Regions from separate parts of the Clostridium sardiniense genome, predicted to be linked through region 2. Evidence: a T-box and tRNA genes for the amino acid it is inferred to sense, from the RefSeq annotation. Region 2 holds a T-box; the other holds one or more tRNA genes.
What was found. A T-box is a leader RNA that pairs with one kind of tRNA and senses whether it is charged. The one in region 2 lies ahead of gltX (glutamate--tRNA ligase), so its partner is inferred to be a tRNA-Glu.

Region 1 (7,443 bases), on a different contig from region 2:
GATGAAAGTTGAAGAATTGGAGGACCTGATATTCCGTAATCTGTGAATAAAATTTCCCCACTATCTTCTCTAATAATTTTATTATTAGAAATAAGAGATACTTTTCCATCAAACTTAATTCCAGATAAGCCTTTAAGCTTTGGATAATCAAGCTTAAGCTGAACTATTCCAGGCATTAATTTAGTTATTGAATGGCCTAGGTTTTCTGCAAGTTTATGGCCAGATCCATCTGATCCAGTTTTAACAGCTGATTTTCCTCCACAGCAAAGTAAAAGTTTTTCACAACTAAACTCTTTAAACTCATCATTACTTGTGGATAATTTAAATTTATTTTTCTTGTGGATAGTTTTTACTTTGCAATCTGTGTATAAAGGGATATTTCTATCCTCTATAGCAAATCTAAAAATATCCACAACTGATGAGGCTTGGAGTGACTGTGGATAAAGTTTATTATTTTCAAGTTCCACTATAGGTAATCCTATAGATAAAAAGAAATTTCTTGTATCTTCTATTGAAAAACTATTTAATGCATTTATAAAAAAATCTTTATTTGAACTATGATAATTTTTAAAAGGATAAGATATAGAACAATTTGAAATATTACATCGACCATTACCAGTAGTGAGAATTTTCTTACCAACTCTATCTGTTCCTTCTACTATAGCAACATCTAATCCAAGATCTTTAGCTAAAATTGCTGCCATAAGTCCTGAAGCACCGCCGCCAACTATTATTAAATCATGATATATCATATTTAAAATTTTCTCCTTAATATATATTTTAAATAGATTCTACCACAGTAATAATTTTCGTTAAAGGAAGGAATATTAAATATTGAGGTGGACAAAATGAGAGTTATTATAAAAAATAAAGAATTAGAAGATTATAATAAAGAATTTAAAGTAAGAAGAATTAATTATGATAAGGTTTTGGTTATATATCCAAACGTTGAGAACCTAAAAGAATTTTATAATATAGATGTAGAAATAATTCCAGAAAACAATTTAGATAAGTTCTTAATGCAAAATAAGGAGTTATTAAAAATAAAACTTAAGAGAGGAATATCAGTATTTTTATATAAAGCACTTCTAGAGGAGATAAGGATTAATTGCAATGAAGAAATAGAAGATATAAATTTATTAATAGATAATTATTCTGTAAATAAGAATAATATTTGGGAAAAAAATCTTTTATTAGTAGTAAACAAAACATATCCATTAAAAATATTAGCCTCAGGAAGAAAATTTAATAGGAAAAATTATAATTTAGAGACAGAAGTATTATATAGAGAAGAATTCATCAATATATGTACTAAAGAAATTTATAAAATAAAAAAAGATATTGAAAAAAAAGAAAAGCTTTTATCAAAATATGATGAAGCTATTAAGAACCTTGATAAATCAAAGGGTAAAGGACGTTTTATTACAGAATAAAATCAAGAAAATTAATATATTAGGAATAAAAAAGAAAAAAAATAAAAAATTATTTTAAAAAAGTGTTGACACTTAAATTGATTTTATGTAATATAGTCTATGTGATTAGCGCCAATAAACGAAAGCGCGAGGCATAGATAAGTTTCTTAACATGGCTCCTTGGTCAAGCGGTTAAGACACCACCCTTTCACGGTGGTAACAGGGGTTCGATTCCCCTAGGAGTCACCATTTTTAATATTTTTTATGTGGGCGCATAGCTCAGCTGGGAGAGCACCTGCCTTACAAGCAGGGGGTCACAGGTTCGAACCCTGTTGTGCCCACCACATAAATTTTAATACGGCTCAGTAGCTCAGTTGGTTAGAGTGCCAGCCTGTCACGCTGGAAGTCGAGGGTTCGAGCCCCTTCTGAGTCGCCATTTAAATTTTAAAAAGCTGAATAAGCTGGCGTGGCTCAATTGGCAGAGCAGCTGACTTGTAATCAGCAGGTTATCGGTTCAAGTCCGATCGCTAGCTCCAATAAATTTTTTAACTTAATATGGCTCCTTGGTCAAGCGGTTAAGACACCACCCTTTCACGGTGGTAACAGGGGTTCGATTCCCCTAGGAGTCACCATTTTTAATATTTTTTATGTGGGCGCATAGCTCAGCTGGGAGAGCACCTGCCTTACAAGCAGGGGGTCACAGGTTCGAACCCTGTTGTGCCCACCACATAAATTCAATATGGCTCAGTAGCTCAGTTGGTTAGAGTGCCAGCCTGTCACGCTGGAAGTCGAGGGTTCGAGCCCCTTCTGAGTCGCCAAAAGAAGTAAGTTTATACTTACTTCTTTTTTTTATGCAATAAATTATAAGTTATATTAATCACAATAGGTCATTTTTTATCATAATTTATTATGAGCAAAGGTGCGATTAGAAAAGTGAATTTTGAAGTTTAGCTGGATAAAGTTAATATAAGCAAATCTAGGAAAGTGCTATTATGAGGAGGAATAAAAGATGAATTTAAAGGAAGCAGAGATATTATCAACTGTTAAGGTTATTGATGTAAAAGCAGAGGGAGATTTAAGAAGAAGATTTTTTGACTTAGGGATAATAGAGGGAACAGATATAAAGGTTTTGTATGGGGGACCTTTTGGAGACCCAAAAGCATATTTGATAAGGGGTACTGTAATTGCGATAAGGGAAGAGGATGGTGAAAAGATAGAAGTAATAAAATGTTAGGAGAAAGGATATGGGATTAACTAAAAACTCTACGGGACTTAGATTATTATCACCAGATAAAAGAAAGGGAAACATTAAAGAAGATTATGTTGTTGCATTAGCTGGTAATCCAAATGTAGGCAAGAGTACTGTATTTAATGCACTTACTGGATTAAATCAACATACCGGAAATTGGCCAGGTAAAACAGTAGTTAATGCAGAGGGATATTATGAATTTAAAGGTTCAATAATAAAAGTAGTAGACTTACCAGGAACATATTCATTATTATCGAATTCTGAAGAGGAAGAAATAGCAAGAGATTATATTTGTTTTAGCGAGCCAGATATAGTAGTTGTTATAGCTGATGCAACATCATTAGAAAGAAATCTAAACTTATTTATACAAATATCTGAAATAACAGATAAAGCAATATTATGTGTAAACTTAATTGATGAAGCGGAGAAAAGAAACATAGAAATAAATTTAGAATCACTGTCAAAGGAATTAAATTCAACTATTGTCTCAGCATCTGCTAGAAATGGAATTGGGATAGAAGAATTAAAAGAGGCTATATTTAAGGAAGTTAAACTAACAAACAAGAAAAAAAATGCAATAAATTATAGTTTTGATATAGAAAAAGCAATAGAAGAAATAGAAGTTATAATAAATCAAGCTGTTAAAGTGGATAAAAGAAAAAGTAGATGGATATCGATTAGAATATTAGAGGGAAATGATAGCATTTTAAAGACCTTATACTATAAATATAATATTGAAGAAAAGTATATACAGATGATATACAAAATAAGAGATAATCTTAATAAGAGTCATAAAGATAAATCAATAGAAGATATAATAATAAAATCTATAATAAATGAAGCTGAAAGAGTAGGAAATAAAGTCGTTAAGGCTGAAGGAGAATATAATAAGACACAAAGGAAGATAGATAAGATACTAGTATCTAAATCAACAGGAATACCTATTATGATAGTGACTTTATTAACTGTATTATGGATAACTATAACTTTAGCAAATTATCCGTCAGAGCTTCTAGCTAATATGTTTGGATATGGAGAGAATTATCTTAGAGAATTCTTTGCAGGACTAAACTTAGCATCTTGGGTAGGAGGGGTATTAATTGATGGTGTTTATGTTACTTTAGCTTGGGTAATTTCAGTAATGTTACCTCCTATGGCGATTTTCTTTCCTATGTTTACTCTACTTGAGGACTTAGGTTATTTGCCAAGAATAGCATTTAATCTAGATAAATGTTTTAAGAGATGTTGTGCTTGTGGTAAACAAGCCCTTACAATGTGTATGGGGCTTGGATGTAATGCAGCAGGAATAATAGGATGTAGAATAATTAATTCTCCGAGGGAACGGATTATAGCTATATTAACTAATGCATTTATGCCTTGTAATGGTAGATTTCCTATGCTTATTTCTATAGCATCGATATTTGTGGGAGGAATAGCAGTAGGTATTAAGGGAAGCTTTATATCAGCTATTACAGTGACCGTAGTTATCATTTTAGGTGTCTTAATGACGTTAATTGTATCTAGGATATTATCAAAGACTATATTAAAAGGATTACCTTCAAATTTTATATTAGAACTACCTCCATACAGAAAGCCTCAAATAGGTAAAGTTATTGTAAGGTCAATATTAGATAGAACTCTTTATGTATTAGGTAGGGCTATAGCTGTTGCAGCTCCAGCTGGAATAATAATATGGATATTCTCTAATATAATGATTGGAGATGCTACGTTGCTATCTATATGTGCTGATTTTCTAAGTCCTTTTGCTAATGCGATAGGGGTAGATGGTTATATATTAATGGCATTTATATTAGGCCTACCAGCAAATGAAATAGTAATGCCTATAATAATAATGAGTTACTTAAGAGCTACAACAATGTTAGAATTAGATAGTTTAGTGGAGCTTAAAGAATTATTGGTTGCTAATGGATGGACAATGTTAACTGCCATTAATACTATGATACTATGCTTAATGCATTATCCATGTGGAACAACACTATGGACTATTAAGAAAGAAACCAAGAGTATTAAATGGACTGCCCTAGGTTTTTTAATACCAACAATTGCTGGTATAATTGTTTGCTTCATTACAACACAAGTATGGAGACTATTTGCTTAATATATAAATCAGAATAATAAAGGAGTATTATTACTAATACTCCTTTATATATTATAAAATATTATCTTTTTGCTAGATTTAATTTTATTCTTATATCGTCAGAATAAAATTTATATAATCTAAAATTACCAAGAAGTCTTGAAGAAATTCTCTCACTATAATGTTTAGCAATTCCTGATAAAGTTAGGTTTGTTGATATTATCATTCTTTTCTTTTTAAGAAGTTTTCTATTTATAAGATTAAAAAGTTCAGTAGCAACAAAATCATTTAATTGCTCCGAGCCTAGATCATCAATTATAAGAAGATCACAATCAAGTAATAGTTTTTCAAGATAGTAGTTATTATTAAACTTTATATCCATTAGACATCTTATTAGTTCATTAGAAGTTTTATATACTACAAGGAAACCTCTATCTAATAATTCTTTAGCTATACAGTATGAAAGAAATGTTTTACCGCTTCCAGGTGTTCCATAGAATAATAAATTATCTGATCCATGTTTAAAGTTTGGAATAAAGTCTTTCATAACGAAATCAAGATTATTCTTCATATTAGTTCTAGGAGAATACTTTTCTCCATTTTCTTTTGAAGATGAGAATAATTCTATATTAAAGTTACTAAAATTATTATCTCTTAAAAGATCTTGAAGTTCAGAATCCTTATAATAAAGCTTAACTAACTTATCTTTGTAACAATTACATTTTTCTATTCCTATATATCCAGTATCCTGACACTTTTTGCATCTATAATGCATATTAAGATACTCAGGGTCATATCCATGTGATACTAGTTGCTCACATTTTTTTGCTCTTAAATCTGTTATATCATCTTTAATCTTTCTTATGTCAGCTTCACTTGTATCTTTTTTTAAAATTGTCATTGTAAGTTTTAATGAAAGTTTGTGAATATCATTATCTAAATCTAATATTTCAGGATATAAAGACTTTATTTCTGCTCTTCTTTGCTTAAGTCTCTTATCTTCTTCATTCCTAATTTTTTGATACACTTCCATTAACTCTGATTGATATCCTTTAATCATCTTTATCCCATCCTAACAATTTCTTTTCTAGAGAGTCATAATCATATTCTCTCTGCGTAAAATCATTGAATCTTATAGCCTTTGGTTTATTAGAATTAGTATTATTGTTATAGTTGGTTTTAAATTGCTTACTATTAGATTTATTTTTATCTTTAAGGGCAATATCCTCAATTGTTTTGATATTGTTTTGATGCCACTTACCTAATATACCATCTATGTATTTAAAGTCAGCTCTATTAAGTCTTTCAAAGCATATATCGCAGGCTTTCTCAATTAGTTGCATATTGAACTTATAAGTAAAAATCCATTTTTCAAGCATTTCTTCTTGGGGTTTCATAACTTCTGAAGATTTCATTCCAAGATAGGATAGAATCCTTCTTATCTTAGTCCACTTATCTTCATTTTGTTTAATATGAATTTGGGCTTCTTCAACAGTTTTGATATTCATATCATTCCAAGATTCTGCAACTTTTTCTATATATCTAAAATTATTTTTCCCCTTTGAAGAGCAATATTCTATTAAGATAAGAATAAGCTCAGATGGAAAATTAAATTCACGTTGCCATCCTAGATATATCTCCATTTCTTTACTAGATAAAGGTCTTGCAAGAATTTTTTCAATATCCTTAAGCATATCGGTAGTTTCACTGTTGTTTAAAGCTTCTAGAATATTTATATTATCTTTATTTACATTAGGGTCTTCATCTTCAAGTGATAAGAACTCTATACTAAAGTTACTCATTTTATCTATAGGGACTAATTTAATAACACCTTCATCATTCCAGTAGTTTAAGGCATTCATTATATCTGATTCTAGTAAGTTTAATGTTGCGGCTAGTACAGAGGAGTTAACTCCAGGTTCGCTAGCAATATTATATTTTAACATTAATAAATAAACCTTAACGAACTCACCACGAGCTTTGGGCATATATTTTTCTATAAATACATTGCTCACAGGAGTAAAAGTTAAGGCTGTATTTTTAAGCATAAAAGTGCTCATTTAGCGTATCTCTACCTTTCAAATTAAATTTAATAAGTCTAAATTATATTATTGGTTATATGTAAATTAATTATAACAAAGTGGTAGTGTTATAACAACTTAAGGTAAAAATAATATATGTATAAAAAAATAATTATTGGGTAAGTTAAGGGATGTGTTACAAATTTTAAGAAAAAGAGGAGAGATTTATGGACTCGGGTAGTAGGAAAAAAATAATTTTTTCAGTTACAGCAATGTTTGTAGCCTTTTTATTAACTAACCTTTATTTAGATTCTAAGACTAAGGCATTTGAAATGTATATAGGAGATGCTGTTATTGGATATAGTAGCAGTAAAGAGGAAGCTAAATCAGATTATAGTAGCATAATAGATAATTTAAATAGGACATTAAAAGATGAAGAAAAGATTCATGAAGAGAAGATATCATTTAAAAGAATAAGTGATGATGTTAAATTAAGTACATATAACGAGATTGAAGAGAATGTTTTAAAGACAATGAGTGATGAAGTAACACTAAAGTCATTCAATATAGATAACAAAAAAATAGGGTATGTATTAGATAAAGATGATATGAATGAAACCTTATCTAAGGTTGGGTCATATTATGCTAAAGCAAATAACATAG
Region 2 (7,443 bases):
CTACTTCAACGAATGGTGGAAGCAATTATACGGAGAATCAGAAGGAAAAGACAACAAGGGAATATTCCCAGCAGCTGTTGATTTCTCAACTGACCTTCACTCAATGGGACAATATATCCAAGAAGGAAGAAGAGATCTTTTTGAAACTGTTATAAATGTAGATAAAGCTGAAGAATCAGTTATAATAGAAGCTACAGAAGATAATATAGATGGATTAAACTTCTTAGCTGGAAAAGATATGAACTTTGTAAACCAAAAAGCTTTCCAAGGAACTTTATTAGCACATAATGATGGTGGAGTTCCAAACATGGTAGTTAATGTACCAGAATTAACTCCATACTACTTTGGACAATTAGTTTACTTCTTTGAAAAAGCATGTGGAATCAGTGGATATCTTTTAGGTGTAAATCCATTCAACCAACCAGGTGTTGAAGCATACAAGAAGAATATGTTTGCTTTACTTGGAAAACCAGGATTTGAAGATTTAAAAGCTGAATTAGAAGCTAAATTAAAATAATATATATATATATGAAAATTATTATTGATGGAGATGCTTGTCCAAGCATCTCCAAAATTGAAAATTTAGCAAAAGAATATGCAATAGAAGTAAATATTTTTGTTGATATACATCATTTTATTCAAAGTGATTATTCAAAAGTTGTAATTGTAGATAGTGGTTTTCAAAGTGTGGATATGTATGTAGTAAATAACTCTCAAAATGGAGATATAGTAGTTACTCAGGATTATGGAGTTGCAGCTATGTGCTTACCTAGAGGTGTTAATGTTATAAGTCCTAAAGGAAATATTTATACAGAAGAAAACATTGATTTATTACTAGAACAAAGACATATATCACAAAAAATAAGAAAAGCTGGTGGAAGGTTTAAAGGGCCCAAAAAGAGAACTTCAGAGGATGAAGAAAGATTATTAAATAATTTAAAATCTATAATTGAATATAATATTAAAAACTAAGAGCTATATAGAATCTCTGTATTTTATATAGCTCTTTTTTTATTAGGGTATATATATTATAGGACCAAACAATACATTATTATAATATTTTTTATAACCAGTAAGGTGTCAATTAGGAAATGTACATTGTACATTAAGAAGAATGTTGTATAATAAAATAAGAGAATTATGGAATTTTATTTACAATAATTGGGATTGTAGTATAATAAGAGAATAGCAATGGTTAATACGGGGTGAAATATATGGGTGATATGAATATTTTATTTGGGAAGAAGAGTCCTCAAGAACCTAAGGAGAATATAGAGATAGGTGTTGAATTTGAGGAAGAAATAGATTTTAAAGTTTTAATCGGAAATGATGGGATTTGGAATACAATAAAAAACTTTAATAACAAAAAATCATGTGTTTGGACTCCAAAAAATGAGGGCGAATACATAGTGATGGTACAAGGGAAAAGGAAAGGTTCTAAGAAACCTTTTGAATTTTTAGCAAAAGAAGAATACATAATAGGAAAGAGCTTGGGTGAGGAGAAATTGATTAAGGAAATTTTATTAGATAAAGAAGAGTGTTTTACTGGTGAAAAAGTTAATATAGAAGTCGTTTCAAGTAAAGAAGTTCTATTATATAGATTTTGGAGAAGAGGAGATAATGGTTGGGAACCTGTAAGGGATTATTCAACTGATAATAAATTATCATATGCTGCTGTACGTGAGGGAAGTGAAGAGATTCTAATAGAATGCAAAAAAACAAATTCTAAAGAAAATGTTGATGAATATAAGACTGTAAAATTCAAAGTTAAGGAAAAAAATAAAGTTGAAATAACAGATTTTAAGTGCTTAACAGATGAATTATTATTAAATGAAGAACTAGTATTTAAAGTTAAAGCTTCCTGTGATGATGCACGTCCATTGCTATTTAAATTTGTAAGAGTGGACAAGTACGGAAGATCAGTATGTATACAGGATTTCTCATCAAGAAGAATTGTAAGTTTCCAAGAGAATGAGGAAGGGGAATATAAACTTCTATGTCTTATGAAAGATATATTCTCAAATAAAGAGTATGATGATAGAGCTGTTATGTTATATGAAGTTAGACCATATAATGCTGTAAGAATTAATAGCTTTAAGGCTGATGTTAATACACCACAAGTATCAGGAACAGATATTACATTTAAAGCAGATGCTTATGGTGGAAGAGAATTAGTATATAGATATATTGTAGATGGCCCAATTGCAGAAGATTCATGCTATACAAGAAGTAAGGAATTTTATTGGAATCCTAGAGAAAAGGGATCTTATAAGATAACTTTATATGTAAAAGATATATCTTATAATGGAGATTATGAAGATAAGAAGACAATATTATTTGATATAGACAAAAAAGGAGATAAGCCAATTAGAATAGTTGATGTTATCTCAGATCAAAGAAGGGAAGTTATAGTTAATAGACCTATAAATGTTAGAGCAATTGCTGAAGGTGGAACTATACTTTTATATTCATTCATAATTTTTAGAGATAGAAAAGAAATCGATAGAATAGATTATAGTAGAACAAATTGGCTAAACTATACTCCAAAAGAAAAGGGAGAGTATGAAATCAGTATAAGGGTAAAGGATAAATACTCTCTAGAGGATTATGATGTCGATTCCAGTGTGTTTTTAAAGGTAAAAGACTATTTACCAGGAAATATAGATTATATTCTATTACCTTGCAAGGAGTTATTTTTAGTTGGTGATGAAATAGAAGTAGAAGCTGTAGTTCAAAACACAAAAAATATATTAATTAATTTTGTAACTAAAATAAATGGACATGAAGTTGAAGAAACAGGATTTATGAAGAATAAGAAGCTTGTTGTTAAACCTAAATGTGCAGGAAAATATACCTTTGAGGTTTATGCAAAAAACGTAAAATGTGAAGGTGAATTTGATACAAAAAGAGATATAAATATATATGTACATGAGGCAATTCCGGTTACAGGAACTAAAATAAAAATAGACAAAGAACCAATTAAAATTAATACAGAAGTAAACTTTTGGGCTGAAAGTGTTGGAGGAAAAGATGTTTGTTATGAATTTTATTTAATGGAAAAAGGTAACTGGGTAAAAGCTCAAAGTTATAGCAAGAAAAGATATTATACATTTATACCATTTTCAAAAGGTAAATATAGAGTAATGGTACTTGCAAAGAGTTTTTATAAGAGAGTTAATTATGAAGATTACTGTGAGATAGAATTTACTGTATAAAATTTATTATAGATTTATATATCGTAGATTAAAAAAGTCCGAAAGGACTTTTTTAATTTATCAATAGTTTTATATTTATAGCAAGGATTCATTAATTGATTTTTGGGGAGATTAATAATACAATAAGATGAAACTTAAGTTAGATAAAAGTATTTAGATAAATAACAAAATAAAGATAAGAGGTGTTCAATAAATTGCAAAGATTAGATAAGATAATTTCAAATTTAGGATACGGAAGTAGAAAAGAAATTAAGGTATTAGCAAGAAAAGGGTTTATAGAAGTTGATGGAGTAGTAGAAAAAGATAGCGGCAAGCTTGTAGATCCTGATAAATCAGTTATAAAGATAAATGGAGAACAAATATTTTATAGAGAGTTTATATATCTTATGATGAATAAGCCAGATGGAGTAATATCAGCTACATCTGATTCAAGAGAAGAAACAGTTGTTGACCTTTTAGAAGTAGATCATCAAGCCTTTGAACCATTCCCAGTTGGAAGGCTTGATAAAGATACTGTAGGACTATTATTATTAACTAATGATGGAGAATTAAATCATAGATTAATAGCTCCTAAATGGAAAGTAGATAAAGTTTATTATTCTAAAATAGATAAAAAAGTTACTGAAGAAGATGTTGAAGCATTTAAAAAAGGTATTACTTTAGATGATGGATATGTTTGCAAAGAAGCAATTCTTGAAATTATAGAAGCAACAGATGAGGGATCAGAAATTAATGTAACAATACAAGAAGGTAAATTCCACCAAGTTAAAAGAATGTTTGAAGCTGTAGGAAAAAATGTAGTATATCTTCAAAGAATTGAATTTGGAGGATTACCTTTAGATGAAGATCTAGAGGAAGGCGAATATAGGGAATTAACAGAAGAAGAAATAATGCATCTAAAAAGCTTTTAACGAATGATGGGAAAACTTGCAAGAGAATTATTCATTAATTTCCATAAAATGAATAAAGTTTTTAAAATTACTTGCATTTTATAATCCATTAACATATAATACTATTGCAAGGATAAATAAAAGGAATAAATAGCCCCCTTTTTATTTATTGCTTATTGCTAAAGCGCAACCTGGCCCCAAGGGTTGCGTTTTTTCGTGTCTAAAAATATATTTTTGTAAATATTTACACGGGTGATGAGTTATACTAAACATATGAAATAATTAAGTGAAGAATTTGAATTAAAAAAATCAGAAATTATAAAAAATGAAATATTTAATTCATATGTAATAAGTCATGGAAGATTAAAATCTATCAAATTTTATAATTTTGCATGATTTAAAAGAGATATTTACAATGATATTTAATAAATGTATAATTAAATACGTTAGATAAATAAAAAAAGTAATGCAGTGAAGAAGAAGAGTATATGAATCTTTATTTTAAAGAGAGCGAAGTATTGGTGAGAACTTTGTAAATAAAATCATAGAAAGAAGCTTTGGAGCATAGTGTCGAAATAAGAGTAGATAACTGGGATTTCTCCCCTTATAGAGAATTAAGTGAGCCTTAAAGAATTTATACTTTTTTGGCTAATTTAGGTGGTACCGCGTAAAGTTGTAGTCTTTTCGTCCTAAGTGTTTAGGAGGAGAAGACTTTTTTTATATGAATTTTAGAAAGGTGATGAAATAATGAGTAGAGAAACATTAGCAAATTTAATATTTAAAAATGAATTAAAGACTCCAGAGTATTATTTAGAGAAATATCCTGAAAGAAACTTAAAAGAAGGGGCTAGAGTTGTAAGATATGCACCAAGTCCAACAGGGTTCCAACATATTGGAGGAGTTTATGCAGCTCTTATAAATGAAAGACTTGCACATCAAAGTGAAGGTATTTTCTATTTAAGAATTGAAGATACAGACCAAAAAAGAGAAGTTGAAGGTGCTATAGAAGATACAATAGCTACTATGCATAACTTTGGAATGAATTTTGACGAAGGTATGACAGGAGAAGAAACTTCAAAAGGTGAATATGGTCCATATAGACAAAGTCAAAGAAAAGAAATATACCATACATTCGCTAAAGAATTAGTTAAAAAAGGATTAGCATACCCATGCTTCTGTACTCCAGAAGAGTTAAATGAAATAAGAGAAAAGCAAATGGCAGAAAAGATTACTCCAGGATATTATGGAGAATATGCTGTCTATAGAAATCTTCCAGTAGAAGAAGCTATAAAGAAAATTGAAAATGGTGAAGAATATATTTTAAGATTAAAATCACCAGGAAAAGAAGAAAATAGAGTAGAATGCCATGATTTAATAAAGGGAGATGTTTCATTCCCAGAAAATGTTCAAGATATAGTTATAATTAAATCAGATGGACTTCCAACATATCATTTTGCACATGCTATAGATGATGCATTAATGCACACTACAGATGTAATAAGAGGAGAAGAATGGTTATCATCACTTCCAATACATCTTCAATTATTTGATGTTTTAGGATTTAAGAGACCAAACTATGCTCACGTTCCAACAATAATGAAATCAGAAAATGGATCAAAGAGAAAACTTTCAAAGAGAAAAGATCCAGAAAGTGCTGTAAGTTACTATAGAGAAGAAGGATACCCAGCAGTTTCTGTTATTGAATATCTTTTAAATATTATAAACTCAAGCTTTGAAGATTGGAGAGCGGAAAATCCTGATGCAGATTATCATGAATTCACTGTAGCTTTAGATAAGATGAGTAAATCAGGTGCTTTATTTGATATAGTTAAATTACATGATGTAAGTAAGAATGTTATATGTAAAATGAAGCCTGAAGTAGTATATGATTATTATACAACTTGGGCAAAAGATTTTGATAAAGAAATGTTTGACCTTGTAACTAAAGATGAAGCTATGATGAAAGAAGTATTTAACATAGATAAAGAAGGTCCAAAGCCAAGAAAAGATTTTGGTAAATGGAATGAAGTTCGTGAAAAAATATTCTACTTCTTTGATGAACTATTTGATTTAGAAAAAGCAGAAGATGTAGAGCTTCCAAAGACTTTAAACTTAGAAGACGCTAAGAGTATAATTGAAAGCTATGCTAAGTCATACAACTTTAATACTGATCAAGAAACTTGGTTTGAAGAACTTAAAACTTTAGCTGTAGAGCTTGGATATGCAACAAACAGAAAAGAATACAAAAAGAATCCAGAAAACTTTAAAGGAATGGTTTCAGATGTTGCAGGTGCAGTAAGAGCAGCTCTTACTCATAGAACAAACACACCAGATCTTTATACAATAATGCAAATTATGGGTGAAGAAAAGGTAAGAGAAAGATTTAATAAATTCATTAGCTTATAATACACAATTTAAAATATATTGCTTAATCTAGCATAAAGATAAAAGGACTTTTTCATATAATGAAAAAGTCCTTTTTGATTACACTGGAAGATATACTATAAATTGAAATATATTGTAAAATAATAGTAGTTTATATATAATATTGAAGGGAGGTATGGCACATTACAACTAAGAAAATCTTATATTATTATAAATTTAAAACCATTTTTATATTTAATATATCAGAATTTAGAGGGGGGGATTTCTGCATATATAGTGGTTTTAATTTTGAATCTAGAAGATATTATAAGATTTATAAATGAATTAAATTTTAAAAGTTGTGGGGGGAAAATGTATAAATTAAGAAAAAATCTTATGCCTATATTAGGCGTAATAATATGTAGTATTGCATTAATTATTATTTCAAAATCTATATTTACTGGAGGGTTTTTGCCTGATAAGTACAATAAGGACATGAAATATTATAAGGCTGTAGTAACTGAAATTGTAAGTGAAGATCTACAAAAAGATAAATATTTGGAAGAAGTAGAAGTAGGATTTCAAACTATACGGGTTCAAGTAAAGGATTCTCCTTTAAAGGGGCATGAGTTTGAAATTAAGAATCCAGTAAGTAGACTTTATAATATTAAAGTCAATAAAGGTAGTAAAGTTATAGTAGGATGCTATGAGAATGATGGGGAAACTGTTATAAATTTATTTAGTCATGATAGAAGTAATATGATTTATCTATTAGTAGCTTTATTTGCAATAGTAGTAATTATTGTTGGTGGAATAAAGGGGATTAAATCTTTAGTTGCATTAGTATTTACTTTAGTATGTTGTGTATATCTGATGTTACCTTTAATGTTAAATGGGGTAAATCCTATTTTGGCAGGAATAATAATGGCGATACTAAGTATAAGCGTTACTTTATTACTTGTTTCAGGGATAAA

Region 1: it has a tRNA-Glu gene. The T-box ahead of gltX (glutamate--tRNA ligase) is inferred to sense a tRNA for this amino acid. The anticodon was not compared.

The regions. Positions count from the first base shown of each region.
Region 1 covers NZ_JAIKTU010000016.1:28,848-36,290, reverse strand. Annotated here, with positions in the region: gene K5V21_RS16620 (BaiN/RdsA family NAD(P)/FAD-dependent oxidoreductase) at 1-752, opposite strand, end outside; gene K5V21_RS16615 (hypothetical protein) at 849-1,433, shown strand; tRNA gene K5V21_RS16610 (tRNA-Glu) at 1,587-1,661, shown strand; tRNA gene K5V21_RS16605 (tRNA-Val) at 1,681-1,756, shown strand; tRNA gene K5V21_RS16600 (tRNA-Asp) at 1,772-1,848, shown strand; tRNA gene K5V21_RS16595 (tRNA-Thr) at 1,873-1,948, shown strand; tRNA gene K5V21_RS16590 (tRNA-Glu) at 1,970-2,044, shown strand; tRNA gene K5V21_RS16585 (tRNA-Val) at 2,064-2,139, shown strand; tRNA gene K5V21_RS16580 (tRNA-Asp) at 2,154-2,230, shown strand; gene K5V21_RS16575 (FeoA family protein) at 2,422-2,646, shown strand; gene feoB (ferrous iron transport protein B) at 2,657-4,780, shown strand; gene K5V21_RS16565 (ATP-binding protein) at 4,842-5,819, opposite strand; gene K5V21_RS16560 (DnaD domain protein) at 5,812-6,819, opposite strand; gene K5V21_RS16555 (M23 family metallopeptidase) at 7,008-7,443, shown strand, end outside.
Region 2 covers NZ_JAIKTU010000003.1:14,512-21,954, reverse strand. Annotated here, with positions in the region: gene K5V21_RS03505 (glucose-6-phosphate isomerase) at 1-517, shown strand, start outside; gene K5V21_RS03500 (YaiI/YqxD family protein) at 529-972, shown strand; gene K5V21_RS03495 (triple tyrosine motif-containing protein) at 1,215-3,215, shown strand; gene K5V21_RS03490 (pseudouridine synthase) at 3,410-4,126, shown strand; T-box leader at 4,568-4,800, shown strand; gene gltX (glutamate--tRNA ligase) at 4,853-6,511, shown strand; gene K5V21_RS03480 (YibE/F family protein) at 6,842-7,443, shown strand, end outside.